3 regions of the Halomonas profundus genome follow, and region 1 is predicted to be linked to each of the others. Evidence: predicted binding sites of a transcription regulator. Region 1 holds the regulator's gene; each other region holds the start of a gene.
The links. Region 1 encodes LexA, which represses DNA repair genes until DNA is damaged. Its sites were predicted from a motif close to TACTGTNTANNTANACAGTA; they were not measured.
Positions count from the first base shown of each region.

Region 2: a site for LexA is predicted at 4,029-4,048, ahead of LMS44_RS13825 (PA0069 family radical SAM protein). Genes of this name have one in related genera too.
Region 3: a site for LexA is predicted at 5,688-5,707, ahead of recN (DNA repair protein RecN). Genes of this name have one in related genera too.

Region 1 is NZ_CP086344.1:2,745,470-2,753,103, reverse strand. It holds gene purU (formyltetrahydrofolate deformylase) at 1-569, shown strand, start outside; gene LMS44_RS12435 (energy-coupling factor ABC transporter permease) at 609-1,280, shown strand; gene lexA (transcriptional repressor LexA) at 1,289-1,969, opposite strand; gene LMS44_RS12425 (TetR/AcrR family transcriptional regulator) at 2,237-2,929, shown strand; gene LMS44_RS12420 (L,D-transpeptidase) at 2,907-3,443, shown strand; gene nagZ (beta-N-acetylhexosaminidase) at 3,507-4,544, shown strand; gene LMS44_RS12410 (hypoxanthine-guanine phosphoribosyltransferase) at 4,631-5,209, shown strand; gene ppsR (posphoenolpyruvate synthetase regulatory kinase/phosphorylase PpsR) at 5,250-6,083, opposite strand; gene ppsA (phosphoenolpyruvate synthase) at 6,340-7,634, shown strand, end outside.
Region 2 is NZ_CP086344.1:3,030,905-3,038,538, forward strand. It holds gene LMS44_RS13805 (PTS fructose-like transporter subunit IIB) at 1-574, shown strand, start outside; gene pgi (glucose-6-phosphate isomerase) at 763-2,430, shown strand; gene LMS44_RS13815 (DinB family protein) at 2,563-3,102, opposite strand; gene LMS44_RS13820 (SDR family oxidoreductase) at 3,163-3,894, opposite strand; gene LMS44_RS13825 (PA0069 family radical SAM protein) at 4,064-5,137, shown strand; gene LMS44_RS13830 (winged helix-turn-helix domain-containing protein) at 5,179-5,478, shown strand; gene LMS44_RS13835 (heavy metal translocating P-type ATPase) at 5,471-7,621, opposite strand.
Region 3 is NZ_CP086344.1:350,226-357,859, reverse strand. It holds gene LMS44_RS01705 (ABC transporter ATP-binding protein) at 1-525, shown strand, start outside; gene LMS44_RS01700 (DMT family transporter) at 518-1,414, opposite strand; gene dnaJ (molecular chaperone DnaJ) at 1,503-2,645, opposite strand; gene dnaK (molecular chaperone DnaK) at 2,810-4,744, opposite strand; gene grpE (nucleotide exchange factor GrpE) at 4,903-5,544, opposite strand; gene recN (DNA repair protein RecN) at 5,755-7,428, shown strand; gene fur (ferric iron uptake transcriptional regulator) at 7,622-7,634, opposite strand, start outside.

The DNA of each region.
Region 1 (7,634 bases):
GGGAGTCACATTGCTTGGTAGATCTACTTTACCGCTGGCAGGCGGGGGAACTGGATTGCGACATTGTCGGGGTTATCTCCAACCATGATGATATGCGTTCGCTGACGGAGTGGTACGGTATTCCTTATCACCATGTACCGGTCGACCCCGACAATAAGCAAGCATCGTTTGCCAAGGTTCAGGCCGAAATCGACAGTGCCCGCGCCGACTGCGTGGTGCTGGCGCGCTATATGCAAATACTGCCCCCTGAGCTGTGCGCGCGCTATGCGGGGCGAGTGATCAATATTCACCACAGCTTTTTGCCCTCTTTTGCCGGGGCTAAGCCCTACCACCAGGCCTACCAGCGGGGGGTTAAGCTGATTGGCGCTACCTGCCACTATGTGACCGAGGAACTCGACGCAGGCCCCATCATCGAACAGGATATCCATCGCGTTAGCCACTGTCATACGCCTACTGATCTAGTCCGCTTTGGTCGTGATGTGGAGAAAGCCGTGCTCGCTCGAGGTTTGCGTTGGCACTTAGAGGATCGTGTGTTGGTGCATGGCAACAAGACAGTGGTATTTAGCTAAGTACTCTATAATGCCCGCCCATCAACCTGAGAGGCCGCCATGTCATTTGCGCAAAGTGTATTAGCGCCCTGGGCGCTGCTGCTCACCTGGCTACTCTCGTTAGCAGTGATCGCATGGGCGCTTTGGGGGCGGCCCTGGCAGGTGTTGATAGCGGATTCAGCGCTTCAGCACCGCTGGCTGGGTGCTACGCTGGCGGTGATGCTGATGTGGCAGCTTCGTGCCCAGGCTGTTGATTGGCTAACGCTACACCTTGTTTTTACAGTATTGATGACACTCGTTTTTAAAGCGCCATTAGCGCTGATTAGCAACGTGCTGATCAACATTGCCATGGTGGTGATTGGCCGCAATGAGTGGATGTTGCTGGGGGCAAATGTGCTGGTTACCGGGATCGTCCCGGCGGCCGTTATTGGCACGGTATGGCGGCTGGTAGATCGCCGCCTGCCGGATAACTTGATGGTATTTCTGTTTGCCTGCGGCTTTTTTGGCGCGGCGCTGGCAACGCTGGGAGGAGGCTTGGCGGCGGTAGTGCTGATTATCGTCGCGGGTACAGACCCTGAGGCGATCTATCTCGCCCAGGAGTATGCGCGTTTTTTACCACTGCTAATGCCTTCAGAGGCATTTATTACTGGCATGCTGCTGAGCATCCTGCTGGTCTATCACCCAAACTGGGTGGCCACCTTCAATGACCACCGCTATATCGACCTGCAGTAGCGGATTTATTAGCCGAGTGCCTGGCCGTTGCCACCACGAATTACGCCGACTCCAACGCCTTCAATATCGAGCGCTTGAGAGCGCAGGTCGATTTCAATGGGCGCAAAATCAGGGTTCTCTGCAAACAGCGTCACTTGGTGCCCCTGGCGTTTGAAGCGTTTAACCGTTACTTCATCGTCCAGGCGGGCAACCACGATCTGGCCATCGCGAACCCGGTCAGTGCGATGGACCGCCAGTAAATCACCTTCCAAAATGCCAATATCCTTCATGGAAAGGCCGCGTACGCGCAGCAGGTAGTCAGCTTTGGGAGTGAAGTACTCGGCCGGTAGCGGGCAGTAGCGATCAATATGTTCGGCGGCCAAAATGGGGCTGCCGGCAGCTACTTCCCCGATCACAGGCAGGCCAGTGGGTGGGGCTTCCACGTTGGTTGTGGGTAAGGCGGTGACTGCGCTATCCAGGACTTCTTGAGGTTCCTGGTTGGGCAGGCGGATGCCGCGAGAGGTGTTGCGGATAATGCGAATAACGCCTTTGCGTTCCAGCGCGCGCAGGTGCTCTTCAGCCGCATTGGGTGAGCGGAAGCCAAGTGCTTTGGCAATCTCGGCGCGGGTAGGAGGGTAGCCAAATTCGCCCATGGTCTTAACGATAAAATCAAACACGTGCTGTTGGCGAGCGGTTAGCGGACGCGACATACCAGACTCCATAAATAGTGAATAGACAGTAACAAGTTAAATGTCGACTTAATCAATAAGTGTTTAAGTATACAGTATGTTCCTCTGTCCAGTATATGGCTTGTCAGTGCCTATTGCCGATGTCTATGCAATTTTTCTAATCGTTTGAAACTAAGTTTCTGCTTATTTAATACGTCACATTTTGTCAATAAATCAAGCGTTGAGCCCGCCTACGTTATGGCATAGTATTTTGCTATGTTTTAAACACCTGTTTCCCTGGAGAGCGACATGGCTCAATCTGATACGGTGACCCGTATACTCGACACCGCCGAGGTGCTGTTTGCAGAGCGGGGTTTTGCTGAAACTTCGCTGCGCAACATCACTAGCAAAGCGCGGGTTAACTTAGCCGCTGTTAATTACCATTTTGGTTCCAAAAAAGCCTTGATTCAGGCCGTTTTTGCCCGCTACCTGGATCCGTTTAGTCAGCGCTTTCATACTGCGCTAGATGAGCTCGAGGGCCAACACGCCGGGCGCGTTATCCCGCTGGAAACACTGCTCGAGACCATGGCAACTACCGTTCTCGCGGTGCCCGCCGAGCGCAATAGTTTGAAAGTGTTTATGCGCCTGCTGGGTCTTGCCTACAGTCAAGCACAGGGACATCTAAGACGTTATATCCAGGAAGAGTATGGCGATGTGTTTACACGCTTCACCGAGCTTGTGCGCAAAGCAACGCCGGATCTGCCTGACGCCGAGCGTTTTTGGCGGCTACACTTTGTGCTCGGCACGGTAATCTTTACCCTGTCTGGCCTCGATGCGCTACGCGATATCGCGGAGAAGGATTACCACGAGCAGGTCTCTGTGCGTGATTTGGTCAGGCGATTGCTCCCGGTAGTGGTGGCTGCTATGAATGCGCCGTTACCCATAGCCCTTGACGGTGCCAAGCCAGAAGAAGGAAAACATGCGAACTCCTACGCTAGCTGAGCTACCTCCAACGGAACATATCTGGCTGGAGATTGATACTACCGAACAGTTGCTGCGCTGTTGGCGAGGGCCAAAAGTGCTCCATGAGTGTTCTATTTCATCCGGTGCTGCCGGAAGCGGGGAGCGCAATGGCAGTGGTAAAACCCCCCGCGGGTGGCACTATGTGCGCGCGGCCATTGGCGGAGATATGCCCGAAAATGCGGTGTTTCGAGGTCGCCGCTGGACGGGCGAGACATTTTCGCCCGAACTCGCCGAAGAGCATCCAGAGCGTGACTGGATTCTGACCCGCATACTGTGGCTGTGTGGCTTGGAAAAGGGCGTGAACCGCGGTGGTCAGGTGGACTCGCAACGGCGCTATATTTACCTGCACGGGACGCCGCCTGACGAGCCCATGGGCGTTGCTGCGTCCCACGGCTGTATTCGTTTACGCAATAGTGATTTGCTCTATATCTTTTCGTTAGCGTTGCCGGGTACCCCTGTTTGGTTGCACGGTGGCCGCCAGTCCTTTGATTGATCAGATTTTGACACCGCTAGACGATCGTCTAGAATCATCGCCCCTTTTCATGGACCTATCACGATGACTCAACCGTTAGGCCCGGTCATGCTTGACCTTGAAGGCCCAAAATTGACGGCTGCAGAAAAACGCTTGCTGCTAGAACCGACGGTAGGGGGCGTAATTTTGTTTGCCCGCAACGTTGAAAATGGCTATCAGGTTCGCAAGCTCTGCAGCGATATTCGCCGTGTGCGTGCTGATTTACTGCTTGCCGTGGATCAAGAAGGCGGTCGCGTTCAGCGCATAAAAGAGGGGTTAACACGCCTGCCTGCCATGGCGCGTATCGGCGAGTGTTACCGCGCTGCCCAGGGAGAGGGGCTGGCGTTAGCTAAAGATGCCGGCTGGTTGTTAGGGATGGAGATGGCTGCCTGCGGTCTGGATCTGAGCTTCGCCCCGGTACTTGATGTGGAGAGCGGTCTATCCAGCGTTATTGGTGATCGTAGTTTCAGCAGTGACCCACAGCACGTAGCCCAGCTGGGCAATGCATTTATTCAGGGGCTTCACGATGCCGGTATGGCCGCTGTGGGTAAGCACTTTCCCGGCCACGGTGGTGTCGCGGCGGACTCACACGTTGCATTGCCGATAGACGATCGCCCGCTAGAAGTGATGAAACAGCACGATCTTGTGCCCTTTACCCAGTTAGCTTCACAGTTAGATGGGATTATGCCCGCACACGTTATTTATAGTGCTTTTGATACGCGCCCAGCAGGCTTTTCACCCAACTGGTTGGGCATGCTGCGGGAATCGCTAGGCTTCAAAGGCTGCATTTTTTCAGATGACCTGAGTATGGCCGGCGCCCACGAGGCGGGAGACCCCAAAGCGCGTGCCCAGGCAGCGCTGGCAGCAGGCTGCGATATGCTGCTGGTATGTAATGACCGAGCCTCCGCGCTTGAAGTGATGGAGGCATGCCACGGAATCAATTCTAAGCGCCCCGCTAAGTTGCGCTATAGCCGTGCGCGCCCAGACCTAGATGCGCTGAGTGCATTGGGCCGTTGGCGTCGTACTCACGCTAAGCTGGAAGCGCTAGCGGATAAGCCCCAGTTCAGCGCGGAAGCCGAGTAAGCCCAGTGCGGAAGCAGAGTAAGCCCAGCGCTGAATAAATCTCTTACTTAAATAAATGAAGTTTTAACCCGCCGTGGAGTTGGTAGATGTCAAAGTTGGATAAAGAAGCATTAGAGTCGCTGGACTCGATGCGTGAGCTGATGGATAACGCCGACTGCCTAATTTCTCAGCAAGAGGTAGAGCGGGCGCTGGATCGTATGGCGGAAGAGATTACTCGGGATTTAGGCGATAAACTGCCGGTTTTTTACTGCGTAATGAATGGTGGCTTGATTACCACCGGTCATCTGCTTACCCGCTTGGGCTTTCCGTTGGAAGTAGATTATTTGCATGCCACTCGTTACCGCAACGAGCTGCGCGGCGGTGAGCTTTTTTGGCGCGTTTCCCCTGAAGTGCCCATGGCGGGCCGTCACGTAGTGATTGTTGACGATATCCTGGATGAGGGGGCGACCCTGGCGGCCATTTTGGCTTACTGCGAAGAGGCCCAGGCCGCCAGCGTTACCACCGCGGTGTTGGTCGATAAACAGCACAACCGCAAAGCAGTGCCTGGGTTGAAAGCCGACTACTGCAGCCTGGAAGTTGCCGACCGCTATGTGTTTGGCTTTGGTATGGATTACAAAGGCTACTGGCGCAACGCGCCGGGAATTTTTGCCCCCAAAGGCATGTAATCCACTGGGGGCTTGCGTAGTTTTTGTAGTAGTTTTTACATTAGCGGGGCGAGAAACGCCTCGCTAAGCCGGTTTCAGCAATCATCCGCGTTGAAATCTCCTCCACCGAGAAGCGCGTCGCATCGATGAAGGGAATGTGCATGGTGCGGTAGAGCGACTCGGCCTGTTCCACTTCTTGTAGGCACTGATCCATCGAGCTATAGCGGCTATTGGGGCGTCTCTCGTTGCGAATTGCCGACAAGCGTCGCGCATCGATGGTTAACCCAAACAGCTTTTGCCGATGGGGCACGAGCGCCTTGGGTAGCTTCAGCATGCCATCTTCGTCTAAATCGTCTTCCGTCAGCGGGTAGTTAGCCGCCCGAATGCCAAACTGCAGCGCCAGATAAAGCGAAGTAGGTGTTTTGCCGCAGCGCGAGACGCCAACCAGGATGATATCCGCTTTATCGTATTGGTGGGTGCGTGCACCGTCATCATTATCCAGCGCGAAGTGGACGGAGTGGATACGATCCATGTAGACATCATCGCTGCCTATCGAGTGAGTGCGCCCAACGCTGTAGGAGGAGTGGGTCTCTAGTTCTTGCTCTAAGGGCTCCAGAAAGGTGGAAAAAATATCGACCTTAAAGCCGGACGCCTTACGAATAACGTCGCGTATTTGTTGATCCACAATGGTGTCAATGATAATGGGGCGATGACCATCCCGGTTGGCTGTCGACTCAATAATCGCTGCTAACGCCTGCGCTTTTTCCAACGTATCGATATAGGGCTTGGTCTGCATATCGATCTCAACATCGCTGAACTGGGCCAGCAAGCTACGTCCTAAACTTTCCGCCGTGATGCCGGTACCATCTGAAATAAAAAAAGCCGTACGTTTCATAACTAAGTCCACGGGTGAGTGATACGGCTATTGTGAGCCGAGCTGTTTGTCAGCACAACGTGTCATCATTGGGCGTTTTGGCGGGCTCAAATGTATCTGACTACATAAATAGCCCAAAAAGCCCTGCTGTTGTAAAAATCCTCCACTCTCTTCGCTATTAGACCAATGGCGAATATATTGGCGTGGTGCTAGGGTGTCTCAATCAATTATCCATGATCGTCAAGGTCATGCAGATATCTATGAGCGAGGGGGTTACGTGGAAGAGTACATTCTGTGGTTCGATCAGCTGGGCATGGCGGACGTCGAACGCGTAGGTGGTAAAAACGCCTCGCTGGGTGAAATGATTTCTAACCTGTCCGGTGCTGGCGTGACGGTTCCTGGCGGTTTTGCCACCACCGCCCACGCTTATCGTGAATTTCTCTCCCACGAAGGATTAAACGAGCGCATTAATGCCACCCTGGCCCGTCTGGACGTCGATGACGTTAAAGCGCTGGCTGAGGCGGGCCGCAATATACGCCAATGGATCATCGATACGCCGCTACCTCCTACCTTTGAATCGGCCCTGCGCGATGCCTACGGCCAGCTGCAGCAACAGCACCCGCAACTGAAAGTAGCCGTGCGCAGCTCAGCCACCGCGGAAGATCTACCCGACGCTTCCTTTGCAGGCCAACAGGAAACCTTCCTGAATATCGAAGGCTTCGACAATATCAAGCGTGCAGTGCACGAGGTTTTTGCCTCGCTGTTTAACGATCGTGCGATCTCCTACCGAGTGCACCGTGGCTACGCCCACGAAAATGTTGCCTTGTCGGCGGGCGTTCAGAAAATGGTGCGTTCAGAGACCGGTGCGGCAGGCGTTATGTTTACCCTGGACACCGAATCCGGCTTTAAAGACGCCGTTTTTGTCACTGGCTCCTGGGGCTTGGGCGAAACCGTGGTGCAGGGTGCAGTCAATCCCGACGAGTTCTACGTGCACAAGCCGACCCTGGCGGCGGGCCGCCCGGCGGTGCTGCGCCGTAATTTAGGTTCCAAGCTGATCAAGATGGTTTATGGGCAGGATGCCAGCGCCGGTAAATCGGTTGAGACCGTCGATGTGCCCCATGCCGACCGCGGCCGCTTCTGTATCAACGATCAGCAAGTGATGGATCTGGCCCGACAGGCGATGACTATCGAGCAGCACTACCAGCGGCCCATGGATATTGAGTGGGCGTTGGATGGCGATGATGGTCGGCTTTACATCGTCCAGGCGCGTCCTGAAACGGTGGTCTCTCAGCAGGAGGGCGGTAAACTCGAGCGCTTCCAGCTGCGTGAAAAGGGTCGTACGTTAATAACCGGCCGAGCGATTGGTCAACGTATTGGCCGGGGTACCGTCAAAGTCGTGCTCAGCCCTGATGACATGGATAAGATCCATGATGGCGATATCCTGGTCACCGATATGACCGACCCGGATTGGGAGCCGATCATGAAACGTGCTTCCGCGATCGTCACCAATCGCGGTGGGCGTACCTGTCATGCAGCGATTATCGCCCGTGAGTTGGGTATTCCCGCTGTCGT
Region 2 (7,634 bases), 290 kb from region 1:
CGCGGCACTGCTTAATGCACTGACCAGTTTCCTGGAATCCATGGGCTCCACTAATGCGGTGCTGCTGGGTATTCTGCTCGGCGCGATGATGTGTTTCGATCTGGGTGGCCCGGTCAACAAAGCGGCTTACACCTTTGGCGTAGGCCTGCTAGCCTCTGAAACTTACGGCCCCATGGCGGCGATTATGGCGGCTGGGATGGTACCTGCCATTGGTATGGGGATTGCCAGCTTTGTAGCGCGCAACAAGTTCTCGGCACCGGAGCGGGAAGCGGGCAAAGCCTCTTTTGTACTGGGTCTCTGTTTTATCAGCGAAGGCGCGATTCCCTTTGCGGCGAAAGATCCCCTACGCGTTATCCCCGCTTGCATGGTGGGCGGCGCACTCACAGGCGCACTCTCGATGCTGGTAGGCGCGCAACTCATGGCTCCTCACGGTGGTATCTTCGTACTGCTGATTCCCAACGCCATTACCCCGGTACTGCTCTACCTTGGCGCTATTGTGGCTGGCTCGTTGGTGACGGGTTTAAGCTATGCGTTTATCAAACGTGATGCGGCCCAGGTAGCACTCGCCACCTAACCGCTGTTACCAAAAAATGAGGGCAGGCGAACATGCCTGCCCTTTTAAATACGTCTAAATACGTCGCTTTACGCATTTAATACCTCTTCACGCCACTTATACCCTCTACTCTTTGTCATTTTTTATGTAGTATTTTTACATAACCTACTTTTTGATCACCAATTCACCTATAACAAACGGATCATCCTATGTTTCAGCTCACTCGCAGTGTTACCTGGCAGGCACTTGAACGCTTGCGCGACAAAACCGCAAACGACCGCATTCGTGACTACTTCACCAATGACCCGCAGCGCTTTGAGAAAATGAGTTTACGGGTGGGCGGTCTGTTTCTCGACTACTCCAAGCACCATGTCTCCGATGAAGTGTTTACCAAGCTGATTGAGCTAGCCGACCACTCCGCACTGGTACAGCGCCGGGCACAGATGTTCTCCGGGGATATTATCAACGTTACGGAAAACCGCCCGGTACTGCATACGGCTCTGCGTCACTTAGGCGATGAGCCGGTATATGTGGACAGCGAAGACGTTATGCCGGAGATAACCCGCACCCGCGAGCAGATCAAGCTGTTCTCGGAAGCGGTGCGCAGCGGTGAATGGAAAGGCTACAACGGCAAACGCATTAAAGACGTGGTCAATATCGGCATTGGTGGCTCGGATCTTGGGCCCAATATGGCGGTTCGCGCGCTGCTCAAATACCGCCACCCGGAGCTGCACTTCCACTTCGTTTCCAATGTGGACGGCACCCATATTCAGAAGGTACTTTCGCGCCTCGACCCCGCCACCACGCTGTTTATCGTCTCCACCAAGACCTTCTCTACCCAGGAGACCCTGCTTAACGCCAAAACCGCGCGGCGCTGGTTCCTGGAGAACGCTGGCGAAGACGCCGACGTAGGCGCGCACTTTATTGCCGCCTCCACCAACCGCAAAGCGGCCATGGAGTTCGGCATTCGCGAAGAGAACGTGTTCGAATTCTGGGCTTGGGTGGGCGGCCGTTACTCCATGTGGTCGTCCATCGGGCTGCCGATTGCGCTGTCGATCGGTTTCGAAGGCTTTATCGAACTGCTGGAAGGCGCTCATGAGATGGATAACCATTTCATCAACGCGCCCTTCTCGCAAAACATGCCCGTGCTAATGGCGCTGATTGGTATTTGGTACATCAACTTTATTGGCGCCGAAACTCAAGCCATAGTGCCCTACGACCAGGCGCTGAACCAACTACCCTCTTTCCTGCAGCAGCTGGATATGGAGTCTAACGGTAAATCGGTGGATATTTTCGGTCACCCGGTGAATTACAAAACCGGCCCGATTGTCTGGGGCCAGACCGGCTCCAACGGCCAGCACGCTTTCTTCCAGTTGCTGCACCAGGGCACGCGCTACGTACCTATCGACTTTATTGCCTCACTCAAGCCCGAGCCCGGCGTTGAAGACCACCACTTCGCACTGCTGACTAATATGCTCGCCCAGGCCAACGCCTTTATGGAAGGCAGCCAAGGGGACAGCAAAGAGCTCAGTCAACACGACCCCTACAGCTGCCCCGGCAACCGTCCTTCCAGCACCCTACTGCTGGATGAGCTAACGCCAAAAAACCTGGGGGCACTGATCGCGCTCTACGAGCACAAGGTGTTCGTGCAAGGGGTCATCTGGAACATCAACTCCTTTGACCAGTGGGGCGTGCAGCTTGGCAAGCGCATCGCCGGTGAAATCAGCGAACGCATCGACACCAACGCTGCTGACTTCGACACCTCAACTCAAGGTCTGCTGGAACTGGTTCGCGCTCACTTCCCCAATGGTGGTAGCGGCGAAAAGGAAAGCGCACCGGCCAGTGCCGATAAGAAGCCATCACGGAAGAAGCGTTGAATGGATAGGGTAAATCGATAGAAAACAACGCCGTGGCTTTCACAAGCCACGGCGCTTCGCAACCCTGGAACCTTCGGTTTGTAATAAATGACTAATTCCAGTAACTCGGTTCCCGTTGTCTAAGCTTTCCCCTTAAGACTCATCCGGAATTAGATTCAACAAATCGGTGACACCAATATCCACACCGGCTTGGGAGAACAAAGTAGATGCCTGCCCGCGGTGGTGGGTTTGGTGATTGAAGAAGTGAACGATCAGGCTTGAGTAGCGCCGTTTTGAGGCCACTCCTTTTATGTTGTGATAACTCAGCGTGGTACTCAAATCGTCGTCTGTCAGCGCCGATACCCAGTTAATAATCACGGTATCGAGCCATTGGCGATGCGCTTTCAATCCCTTCAAGTCATCAAAGAGAATCTGATCAAGACGCTCTGGCGTAGGTAGTGCCACCATTACTTCAAGCGTCCTTGCGGAAGAAGAGGCGTGTGTTGCAAACCGTTTGAGCCAAATCGTGTCGGCTACCGCGATGTGGTTCAGTGTGCCAAAAATCGAGCTGAAGAACGCGCCACGCTCTTCAGCTAGTTCAGAGGCGCTCAGCTTACCGGCGGCATCATAGAGGTTAGTGTTCATCCACTGGTTATAAGTGGCTAACTGTTCGAAGTGTTGTTGAAGTGTCATGAGTTAAGACCCAAAAGCAGCATCTATTTAGAACGTTTGAAATATGGGGGAAGAACAGCATCACCGCCCGCCTGCTACATCAATGAATGACCCCGTTACATAAGAGGCTTCGTCCGAGAGCAACCAAGCGATGGTATTAGCCACTTCTTCAGCGCTACCGCCACGCTGCATAGGAATCTGGGGAGCTAAACGATCAACCCGCCCTGGTTCTCCACCATCGGCATGCATATCAGTGTAGATAAAACCGGGGCGAACGGCGTTAACACGAATCCCCGAGCCAGCAACTTCGCGAGACAACCCCTTGGTTAGGGTATCCATGGCACCTTTCGATGCAGCGTAGTCAACATATTCAAAGGGCGAGCCTGTTTGCGAGGCAAGCGATGAGACATTGACGATTGCACTACCTGCTGGGAAGCGCCTGACGGCTTCTCTGGAGCACAGAAAACAGCTGACCACATTGCTATTAAGCACTTGGTTGAAGCGCTCAAGGTCGATATCGACCAGCTTGGATTGAGTAAACAGAATGCCTGCATTGTTAACCAAATGTGTCACCTTGCCAAAGCGCTCTTCTGCTGCATCAAACAGGCGGATAACGTCAGCTTCACTGCTAACATCCGCTTGACAGGCAAACGCTCGACCACCCGCTCGAATAATGCAATCAGCCACATCATCTGCCAGCTCCCTATTAGCAAGATAGTTCACGCACACTGCATAGCCTTTTGCGCCTAGCAATTTTGCGGTGGCCGCTCCGATACCTCGGCTTCCCCCTGTCACGATGACCACTTTCGACATAACGTTTCCTCGCTGGCTCTTTAGTCACAAACCCACCTTGCACATTAAACCCACGATAGTTCTTTGGGTAGCGCCCTTTTAGCTACTGCAAGTTAATTAATTGACTGGCTATTGATTTCTTGCCACCTCACAACTACTGTATATAAAACCATATCAAAAGAGGTGAACCATGACATCTCTTGGAACACCAAGCTCCTATAAGGGTCGCGGGGCAACGTACGATCCGCACAATCGTTTTGCGCCTACCCGCAGCGAGGAGGAAGATGACGGCTGGTGGCGGGAAGAGGCCTCTACGACTATCGCTACCGAAGTGCGTAAGGAGGTGAGCAAAAGTGCTTTGTCGTGGAATCGCTCACCAGATTTACCTTTTGATCGCTCGCTGAACCCATATCGCGGTTGTGAGCACGGCTGCGTTTACTGCTATGCCCGTCCTTCTCACGCCTACTGGGACTTATCCCCAGGGCTGGATTTTGAAACCAAGCTGATTGCCCGCAGCGGCTTGGTAGAGCGGTTATCCGAAGAGCTGTGCCACCCTAATTACGTGTGTCGCCCGATCAACCTTTCCGGCAACACCGACTGTTATCAACCGTTAGAAGCTACCTACAAAACCACTCGCCGCCTGCTGGAGCTGCTACTGGAGTGTCGCCATCCGGTAACGCTGGTGACTAAAAGCACCTTAGTGCTGCGCGATTTGGAACTCCTGGCGGAGATGGCCGAACACCGGCTGGTGCGCGTGTTTGTCAGTTTGACCAGCCTGGATGCCAACTTGAAACGCACATTAGAACCACGGGCGGCATCACCTCAGGCGCGCTTGCGGGCCATTCGTGAACTGAATACCGCAGGTGTTCCAGTTGGTGCGCTCATTTCGCCGGTTATTCCGGGGCTAACCGATCATGAAATCGAAAAGCTCTTGGAAGCCGCCAGCCGTGCAGGGGCGAGAACCGCCGCCTGGATGCTGCTACGTTTACCCTATGAAGTGGCACCGCTGTTTGAAGCGTGGTTAGAAGCGCACTACCCTGAGCGCGCCGCAAAAGTGATGAGCCTAATGCGTCAGTGCCGTGGCGGTAAAGCGTACGATGCCAAGTTTGGTAAGCGCTTTCGCGGTGAAGGGGTATTTGCCGATTTAATTGCACAACGCTTTGCCCGCGCCAGCCGTCAGTGGAACATGCAGGATCGCACCGAGCAGGGCTTGAACACCCGGGATTTTCGCCCACCACGAGCGCAGCAGGATTTATTCATTTAAGCTAAGCAGCACGCGCATAAATCAGCTGCAAAGGAAGCCGAATGCCTGCTCTAAGCAAAACCAAATCGAGTTTTTACCGCCGCTTATACGTCGCCCATTTGATCGAACAAGGTGTCGCCAGTGTGCCGACGTTGATCGAGGCCACCGGTATGCCCCGGCGCACCGCACAGGATACGATTGCATCTCTTGCCGAGCTGGATATCGAGTGCGTATTTACGAAAGATGAGGGCGAGCGTCACAACATCGGCCGCTACCAGATACGTGATTGGGGGGCGATAGATCCACGTTGGGTGGCCACACACGCTGAGCGGCTAAAACAGGCGCTTGGCTATGCTAGTTAGTGTCATTTTCATCCGGTTCTGCCCAGGCCAGTCGTGCAGCGTTGAGGGTAACCGTCAGCGAACTTGCCGCCATGGCGAGTACCGCTACTAGCGGGGGGATCGCCATCAGCACCACCAGCCAGAGTGCCAAGGTATTGTAGAGCGCTGAAAAGAACAGATTCTGAACCATGATGCGTCGCGTACGTTTAGCAATACTAAGCAGTTTGACTACCCCACCCATCCCCGGCGTCATTAGCTGTGCGGAAGCCCCTTCGCGGGCGGCTTCGCTGGCATTTAATGGAGCGATGCCAACATCTGCCGCGGCTAGGCTCAAGGTATCGTTTAAGCCATCACCCACGTAGAGCGTTGGCGATGGCAACCCCTGCAAAAGCCGCGCTTTGGCTTCAGGCGAGCGCTGGGCATAGCAAGCTTCTCTTCCAAGCCCCACCCGTTCACCTAACCAACTAACCGCCCCCTGCCGATCACCGCTGATCATTGCCACCACATACCCTGCATCTAGCAGGTGTTTCACGCTTTTTTCAGCATTTTCCACTGGCTGATCAGTAAGATAGAGCGTGACTAGCCAGCCTGCACCATCAGCTACCATCACTTGAGTAGCAAAGGCCAGCGCTGTGTCCTCCTCGTGGTCTGGCAGCGCTATCTGATGGCGAGAAAGCCAACCGGCGCTGCCTACCATCAGCCATTCACCGTTGCTCAAGCGCACATGGCGCCCTTCCCCAGGCGCTTCGTTTACGTCCACGCATTGCTCGTGATGTTGATCATGTTGGCTGCCCGACCAGCACGCTAACGCTTGTGCCAAGGGGTGTTCGCTGCCAGCAACAGCGGCTCTGAGCTTGCGCTGCAAAGTGTGCTTATCAATGCCCTCCCGGGCCTGCCAGTGCAGCACCGAGTGGCTGCCAGTGGTTAAGGTGCCGGTTTTATCCAGCGCTACCGAGCGAATGTGAGCCAAGGTTTCGAGCGCTGCCGGGTCGCGTAGCGCAACACCCTGCTGCATGGCCTGGCCACTACCGGCAAGACTTGCCAGCGGCACTGCAAGCCCCACGGCACAGGGGCAAGCAACCACTAACACCGACAGTGCGCGCACAAAGGCATCCTCCCAGCCCAACCCAAGTAGCAGCGCAGTGGGCAGCGTTAGCATCGCTAGCACTAGCGCTAGTGGGCTTAGCCATGCGGCAAAACGGTCAGCGAGTTTCTGCAATTCGCCTTTTTTGGCCTGATAGCGGCGCATTTCGTCACACAGCCGATCCAGTCGCCGCTTGCCTACCCCAGCACTCACCTGCATTACCAGCGGCGTTGTCCCCAGGTAGCGGCAGCCCGCGTAGACCTTCTGTCCTGCATTAAAGTAGCGAGGCAGGCTTTCGCCAGTAAGCGAGGCAGTATCGATCCAACCTGGGGCTTCCAGGATCCCATCAAGGGCTATCAACTCACCGGGCGCTAGCTCGACACGCGTTCCCTTTGTCACTTCATCTACAGGAACCGACCCCCAGCGCTCGTTCTGCCAAACCGTTATGTCATCATTAGGAAGCGCCAGGGCATCGAGCGCTTTTAGCCCACGGTGACGGCACAGCGTTTCCACCAGCCGACCAACCAGTAAAAGCACAATAAGCATCACCGCCGTGTCGAAATAGACCTCGTTAGAGCCGCGCCCTAGTAGCCAAACCGAGACCACCACCGCGCCGATAACACCCAGGCTAACTAAAACATCCATGCCGGGGCGCTTGGCGAGCAGCGTGCGCCACCCGGCCCGGTAAAACGGCACGCCTGCGAACAGCACGACAGGTAAGGAGAATGCCCCCGATACCCACGCCACCACCAGTTCAATCCGCTCCGAAGGCAATGCACCCGCATATATCAATAGTGAAGCGAGCATCGTCCACATGCCGAACAGCGAACCGACCATTAACCTCAGCGTCAGGTAGCGGCTCTCCTCTTCTAAACGTCCATGGGCATCTGCCACCGGCTCAAGTTCCGTAAGCCGATAGCCCAAACGTTTAACCTTTGGGGCGAGCGTTGGGAGCTGGACAGCGGCGGGTGTACCGCTGATGCAGAGGGCTGCACTTGGGTAGTGGACGCTAACCTCATGCACGCCTTCGAGCCTCTTAAGCGAGCCCTCCACGGCCAGGGCACAGCTGGTGCACCACATACCGTGGAGGGTA
Region 3 (7,634 bases), 2.4 Mb from region 1:
CAGGACACCGGTGCCAAGGCCGTACTGACGGTATATGAATCAGTGCTTTTGGCACGTATGCAGGGGCGTGGATTAAAAGTGCAGCCTGAGGATTTAGCGCAGGTTGATCGCGCGCTGGAAGAACTCAGCATTACGGCCCTTGGCGAACGGGATATTGGCGACCTTAGCGGCGGCCAGCGCCAGTTGGTCAGCGCTGCCCAGGCCCTGGTGCAAGAGCCCGAGATTCTGATGCTGGATGAGCCCACCTCGGCACTCGATTTGAACCGCCAGATCAGCCTGCTGACGGTGCTGCGCCGGTTAGCCGATGAGCGCCAGATGCTGATTCTGGTGGCGCTCCATGACCTGGGGCATGCACTACGTTTCGCCGATGCCGCCATGATGCTCGAAAATGGCCGCTTGATCGCCTGCGGCTCCACTGCCGAAGTGATTACCCCTGCGTTGCTACGCCAGGTTTATCGGGTATCTACGCGTATCGAGCCCTGCTCGAAAGGTCAGCCGCAGCTTATCGTCGAAGCCGCTATCTAGCCCTTTGCCTAAGCCGCCGCCCTTCCATCGCCGCTAGCGCTACCCCACTTAACATCAGCGGTAGCGCTAGCAGGAAGCCGCTGGAGACCGGTATTCCAAACAGCACCCAATCGGCGAGGACGGGCCACACCAGGGCAATATATTCAAAAGGTGCCAAACGTGACGCCTCGGCGTAGCGTAGAGCTAATGTCATCGCGATATGCGCAGCACCGCCAAACAGGCCCGAGAGCACCAACAGCGAAAACTCTACCTGATTGAGTGCCGCCCAGCCCAGTGGAAGCGTTGCCAGCCCGGCTAGCGCGGCCACTAAAATAAAGTAGAAGGCGATTGAAGCCGCTGTCTCGGTGCGTGAAATACGCCTGACGGTTAATAAAGCACCTGCCGTTAGCAGCGCACCCAACGCCCCTAGCGCATACCCGGCCACTTGGCCATTACTGGAACTGGCATTGAGCCCAGGCAAAATCAGCACGGCCACCCCGGCAAGCGCTAGCACCACGCCACCCGCGCGATTAAGCGAGCAGCGCTCCCCCAGCAGCAGAACACCACCAATCGCCATAAAGACCGGGGTAAGCTGAGCGAGCAATGTTGCCTCGGCCACTGGCAACAGCGCCACCGCAGCAAAGGAGGCAAACATCGCCGCCGCCCCCAACCCAGAGCGCAGCGCATGACCCAGCGGGCGGCGCGTAGCCAACCCACGTGGAAACTCCCGCCGCAGCAAAAGGAAAACGACGATAGGCAGCAGCGCAAACAGCGAGCGGTAAAATACCGACTGCCCCACAGGCACTTCGTCACTGACTGCCTTAATACACACCAGCATCCCGGTAAACAGGGCACCTGACAGTATCCGCAGCAAAATACCCATGGTGGGCCTTTCTTCAAGGTGATCCATTGCGTGCAGTATTTCCTAAACAGCAAAAACCCCCGGTGAACCGAGGGTTTTTGGACTAAACACCTAACTGCTTACTATTATCTCAGACTTACGGCTTCATATCTTCAAAGAAGCTTTTCACGCTATCAAAGAAGCCGGTTTTCTTCGGCGAGTGGTTGTGGCTATTGCTGTCGTCGAAGCTTTGTTGCAGCTTGCGCAACAGATCGCGCTGCTCGTCGTTAAGCTTCACCGGTGTTTCCACGACCACCTTGCACAGCAGGTCGCCGGGCATACCACCGCGCACGGGCTTCACGCCTTTACCGCGCAGGCGGAACAGCTTGCCTGTTTGGGTTTCCGGCGGAATCTTCAGCTTCACGCGGCCATCTAGCGTCGGCACTTCAAGCTCGCCACCTAGCGCTGCATCAACAAAGTTGATCGGCACATCGCACTGCAGGTGCTTGCCGTCACGCTGGAAGATGTGGTGCGGCTTGATCGCCACCTGCACATACAGATCCCCAGGCGGGCCACCGTTCACGCCGCTTTCGCCTTCGCCATTCAAGCGAATACGGTCGCCGGTATCCACACCGGGCGGAATCTTAACGGACAGCGTGCGTGTCTCACGTACACGGCCTTCGCCATTACACTTATGGCACGGCACTTTAATGTGCTGGCCAGAGCCATGACAGGTCGGGCAAGTCTGCTGCACAGCAAAGAAGCCTTGCTGCATACGTACTTGACCGTGACCGTGGCAGGTAGGGCACGTCTCTTTAGAAGAGCCGGGCTCAGCGCCGCCGCCATCACAACGATCACACTCGATATGCCGCGGCACACGGATATCCACCGTGGTGCCTGAAACGGCGTTTTCCAGATCCAGCTCTAGGTTATAACGCAGGTCGGAACCGCGTGCCGGGGCATTGGGGCCACGGCGGCGACCGCCACCTCCGCCAAAAATATCGCCAAACACATCGCCGAAAATGTCGCTGAAATCACCAGCGCCAGCACCGCCGAAACCGCCGCCACCTTGGCCATCAACGCCCGCATGGCCGAACTGGTCATAGGCAGCGCGTTTTTCGCCGTCGCTAAGCACTTCATACGCTTCGGACACTTCGCGGAATTTTTCCGCGGAGGTGGTATCGTCCGGGTTTCGATCAGGGTGGAATTTTTGCGCCAGACGGCGATAGGCCTTCTTGATCTCTTTCTGATCGGCCCCTTTTTCGACACCCAGGACTTCGTAATAATCGCGTTTGGACATAGGCCCTACGCCTCCTGGTTAGCTACGCACTCAACTGCACATTTAGCTATGTATTCAACTGTATATTTAACTACGTGATACTTAACTACGTGCGTCTTGGCCGCGGAAACAGCAACGCGGGAGTAAGCTCCCGCGTCACCGCTTTCCTTGGCAGAAAGAGGATGTTACTGCTTTTTTTGATCGTCGTTGACTTCTTCGTACTCGGCGTCAACTACGTCTTCTTCCGGCTTGGTGCCCGCATTCTCGGCACCTTCACCGCCCTCTTGCTGCGCCGCTTCGGCCTGCTCGGCGTACATCTTCTGGGCTAGCTGGCCAGAGGCTTCGGTCAGTGCATCCAGTTTCTTCTGAATGTTATCGACGTCGTCACCTTTAACCGCTTCTTCCAGCTCGCTGATGGCCGTTTCAATCGCCTGCTTCTCGTCGTCAGTCGCTTTGTCGCCAGCTTCTTCCAACGTTTTGCGCGTAGCGTGAATCATACCGTCAGCTTGGTTACGCAGCTGCACCAGCTCTTCGAACTTTTTGTCCTCTTCGGCGTGAGCTTCGGCATCACGTACCATTTGCTCGACTTCTTCCTCGGACAGACCGCTAGACGCCTTGATGACAATCGACTGCTCTTTGCCAGTGGCCTTGTCTTTTGCCGATACGTTCAGAATACCGTTGGCATCCAAGTCGAAGGCGACTTCGATCTGCGGCACACCGCGCGGTGCAGGCGGAATGTCAGCAAGATCAAAACGACCCAGCGACTTATTCTGCGACACTTGCTTGCGCTCACCCTGCACGGCGTGAATGGTCACCGCCGTTTGGTTGTCATCCGCCGTTGAGAAGGTTTGTGTCTTCTTGGTCGGGATGGTGGTGTTCTTTTCGATCAGCGGCGTCATTACGCCACCCAGGGTTTCGATACCCAGGGTAAGCGGGGTAACGTCGAGCAGCAGAACGTCTTTAACGTCGCCACCGAGTACGCCGCCCTGAATCGCTGCACCAACGGCAACCGCTTCGTCCGGGTTAACGTCTTTACGTGCTTCTTTGCCGAAGAAGTCAGCGGCTTTCTTCTGCACCATCGGCATACGTGTCTGGCCACCGACCAGGATCACTTCGTCGATTTCAGAGGCAGACAGGCCTGCATCTTTCAGGGCCATTTTGCACGGCTCGAGCGAGCGCTGAACCAGCTCTTCGACCAGTGACTCCAGCTTGGCACGAGTCACCTTAACGTTAAGGTGTTTCGGGCCAGTGTTGTCGGCGGTGATGTAAGGCAGGTTCACATCGGTCTGCTGAGCGCTAGACAGCTCAATTTTGGCTTTTTCGGCAGCTTCTTTCAGACGCTGCATGGCCAAGTTGTCGCCAGACAGATCAATGCCACTGTCAGACTTGAACTGGTCTACCAGGTAGTTGATCAGCGCCAAGTCAAAGTCTTCGCCGCCCAAGAAGGTATCACCGTTGGTGGCCAACACTTCAAACTGGGTTTCGCCGTCGACATCGGCAATTTCGATGATCGAGATATCGAAGGTGCCGCCACCCAGGTCGTAGACCGCGATGGTTTTGTCGCCGCGGGATTTGTCCATACCGTAGGCCAGTGCGGCAGCGGTCGGCTCGTTAATAATGCGCTTAACGTCCAGACCGGCAATGCGGCCGGCGTCTTTGGTCGCCTGACGCTGGCTGTCGTTGAAGTAGGCCGGTACGGTAATGACCGCTTCGGTGACGGCTTCGCCCAGGTAGTCTTCGGCAGTCTTCTTCATTTTCTTCAGCACTTCCGCGCTTACCTGCGGCGGTGCCATTTTTTTGCCTTTTACTTCAACCCAAGCATCACCGTTATCAGCTTCGCTGATTTTGTACGGCACCATCTTGATGTCTTTCTGGACAACGTCGTCTTTAAAGCGACGGCCAATTAGACGCTTGATAGCGTACAGGGTGTTTTCTGGGTTAGTAACGGCCTGACGTTTAGCCGCCTGACCTACCAGCGTTTCACCATCATCGGTGTAGGCGATAATAGAAGGCGTCGTACGACCGCCTTCGGCGTTTTCGATAACTTTAGCGCTGTCACCATCGAGCACGGCCACACAAGAGTTAGTGGTGCCCAGGTCGATACCAATTATACGTCCCATAGCAATACCTCGAATTCGGTTGTTACAAAACTGAAAATTTAGTTTTTAAAGCTTGTCTGCGGGTTTCCCCGCGGGGTTGCCCTTTATTTGGGGGCCGCCGCTGACATTTCAAGGGCTTTTTTTCACACACTTTTTTCAAACTCTGTGCCGCCAGTGGCTTAATCGGCTTTTTTACTCACTACAACCATCGCTGGGCGCACCAAGCGTCCATTGAGTAAATAGCCTTTCTGCATAACGTCCATCACGGTGTTCGGTTCGAGATCCGGGTTAGGCACCATGGTCATGGCTTCGTGCACTTGCGGGTCGAAGGGTTCACCATGGGGTTCAATGCTTTCAACGCCGAACTTGTTGAGTACATCCAGCTGCATTTTCAAGGTCATGGAAACACCTTCACGATGAACTTCCGATGCACCCTCTTCCATGGTCTCAAGCGCTTTTTCCAGGCTATCTACCACTGGCAGCAGCTCTTTAACGAACTTCTCCAGGGCAAACTTGCGGGCTTTTTCCGCTTCCTGCTCCGCACGACGGCGCACGTTTTGCGCTTCAGCGGCGGCGCGAAGGGCTTGATCCTTGGCTTCGGCCAAGCTCTGCTCTAACTCACCTACTTGGGCTGCCAGCATTTCCGCTTCCGGGTTGTCGACGCTGTCTTCTAGCGCCTCTTCGTCATTGATCAATCCTTCCAGTTCGCCCTCCATCAAGCGCTCTTCAGCAACCTTCTCAGCTGCTTGCTCGGCGCCATCGGCGTCTTGCTCGTGGCGGGCCAGCTCATCGTCCATTGGTGTTTGCGGTTCTTTCGCCATGTTGTGCTCCTAAAAAGTAGAGCGCGGCCACGCGGGCGGCGCGCAAAGAAGTAAGCTTTAAGTCACTAGCTTTGACTGATCATGCACGCTATATGGGGGCCATAAATTCCATCTCAAGAGGTGCATTGAAGTGAGTTATTAACTACTGTATAAATCAACAACTATTGGATAAGTATCCAGCTTCTATGCTGTACCGCCTCAGGAGGCGCCATGCTTACTCAGCTAGCTATTCAAGATTTCGCCATTGTCGATCACTTGGAACTCGACTTGACCGGCGGTATGACCGCGATTACCGGGGAAACCGGCGCGGGCAAATCGATCCTGTTAGGCGCCCTTGGGCTCTGCCTGGGCGAGCGTGCCGACGCCGGAAGCGTGCGTCACGGCCGCGAGCGTACGGACCTCTCCGCACGCTTCGACATTCAACACCTGCCCGCCGCCATCGAGTGGCTAACGGCGCGGGAGCTCCCCGCTGAGGAATGCTTGCTGCGCCGTGTGGTCACCGCCAACGGCCGTTCCAAAGCCTGGATTAACGGCCAACCCGCGACTATCTCGGATCTAAAATCCCTCGGCGAGCAGCTGATTCAAATTCATGGACAGCATGCTCACCATGCGCTGATGCGCGAAGAGACCCACCTTGCCCTGCTGGACGATTACGCAGGCCTAAACGATGCCACCACTCAATTAGCTGAAACGTTCCGCGAGTGGCGCAGTGCGCGTCGGCAGCTGAAGAAGCTAAGCGAAGAAGGCAGTGAAGTTGAGGCCAAACGGCAGTTGCTGCGTTACCAAGTAGAAGAGCTGGATCAGCTCGGTTTAGCGGAAGGTGAATTAGCCACGTTAGAGGAAGAGCAGCACACCCTGGCTCACGCGGAAGAGACCCTGCGCGAAACCCAGTTTGCCGCCGACTGCTGCGCCAGTGACGAGGGCGGCGCGCTCTCCTTACTCAACCAAGCGTTTACCCACTTAAGCGCCCTGCCAGGTAGCGACAAAGGCACCCTGGCGAACACGCTTGCCATGCTGAGCGATGCGCGCATTCAAGTGGAAGAGGCCTCCAGCGAGCTTAACCGCCTCGCCAGCACCACCGAATTAGACCCTGAGCGGCTCGCCTGGGTTGAAGAACGAATGACCGACGTACACCGGATTGCCCGCAAGCATCACGTTGCTCCTGATGAGCTATGCGCCCTGCATGCTGACCTACAGCGGGAAGTCGCGCAGTTAGAAGGGGGTGGCAATGACCTGGAGGCACTCAGTGCGCGGGTCGTCGAGCTACGCGAAGACTATCGCCAAGAGGCAAAAAAACTCAGCGAGAGCCGTCAAAAAGCCGCACTTCGCTTGGGTAAAGAGGTGCAGCAGCAACTGGGCTTTTTGGCCATGGGCAAAGCCCGTTTTGAAGTGGAGGTCACCGCTAAAGACGCGCCCTCCCCTGAAGGCCTTGATCGCGTGCAGTTTTTGATTAGCGCCAACCCTGGCCAGCCCGCTCGCCCATTGACCAAAGTCGCCTCCGGCGGTGAATTATCGCGGATTAGCCTGGCGATTCAAGTGGTCGCGGCGACGCACTCAACGGTGCCCAGCCTGGTGTTTGACGAAGTGGATGTGGGTATCTCGGGGGCCACCGCAGAGATCGTTGGCCAACTGCTGCGCAAACTGGGCGAAAACGGCCAGGTCATGACCGTGACCCACCTACCCCAGGTGGCAGCACAGGCGCACCAGCACCTGCATATCGAGAAACAGGCGAAGCGCGATACAACGCTGACCCAGATGGCGCTACTCGACGAACAGGGCCGCATCAGCGAACTGGCGCGCATGCTGGGCGGCGTCACGCTTTCTGACCAAACCCTCGCCCACGCTCGGGAGATGCTGCACGCCAGCCAACGCCCGCCGCACTGATTGAGCGGGCGCCCTGCGCCGTTTCTGTGCATTTCTATAGCGCACAGCTATACAGCACATCTGCACACAGCAAAACAAACGCCCCTGATCCACTTGGCGAATTCAGTTAACCAGGAATTCGGCCAAATGGCTCAGGGGCGCTTATATTTCGAACCGCGATTAACGGTCTGCGACTAACAGCGACCTACGAACACTATTTCTTGTTC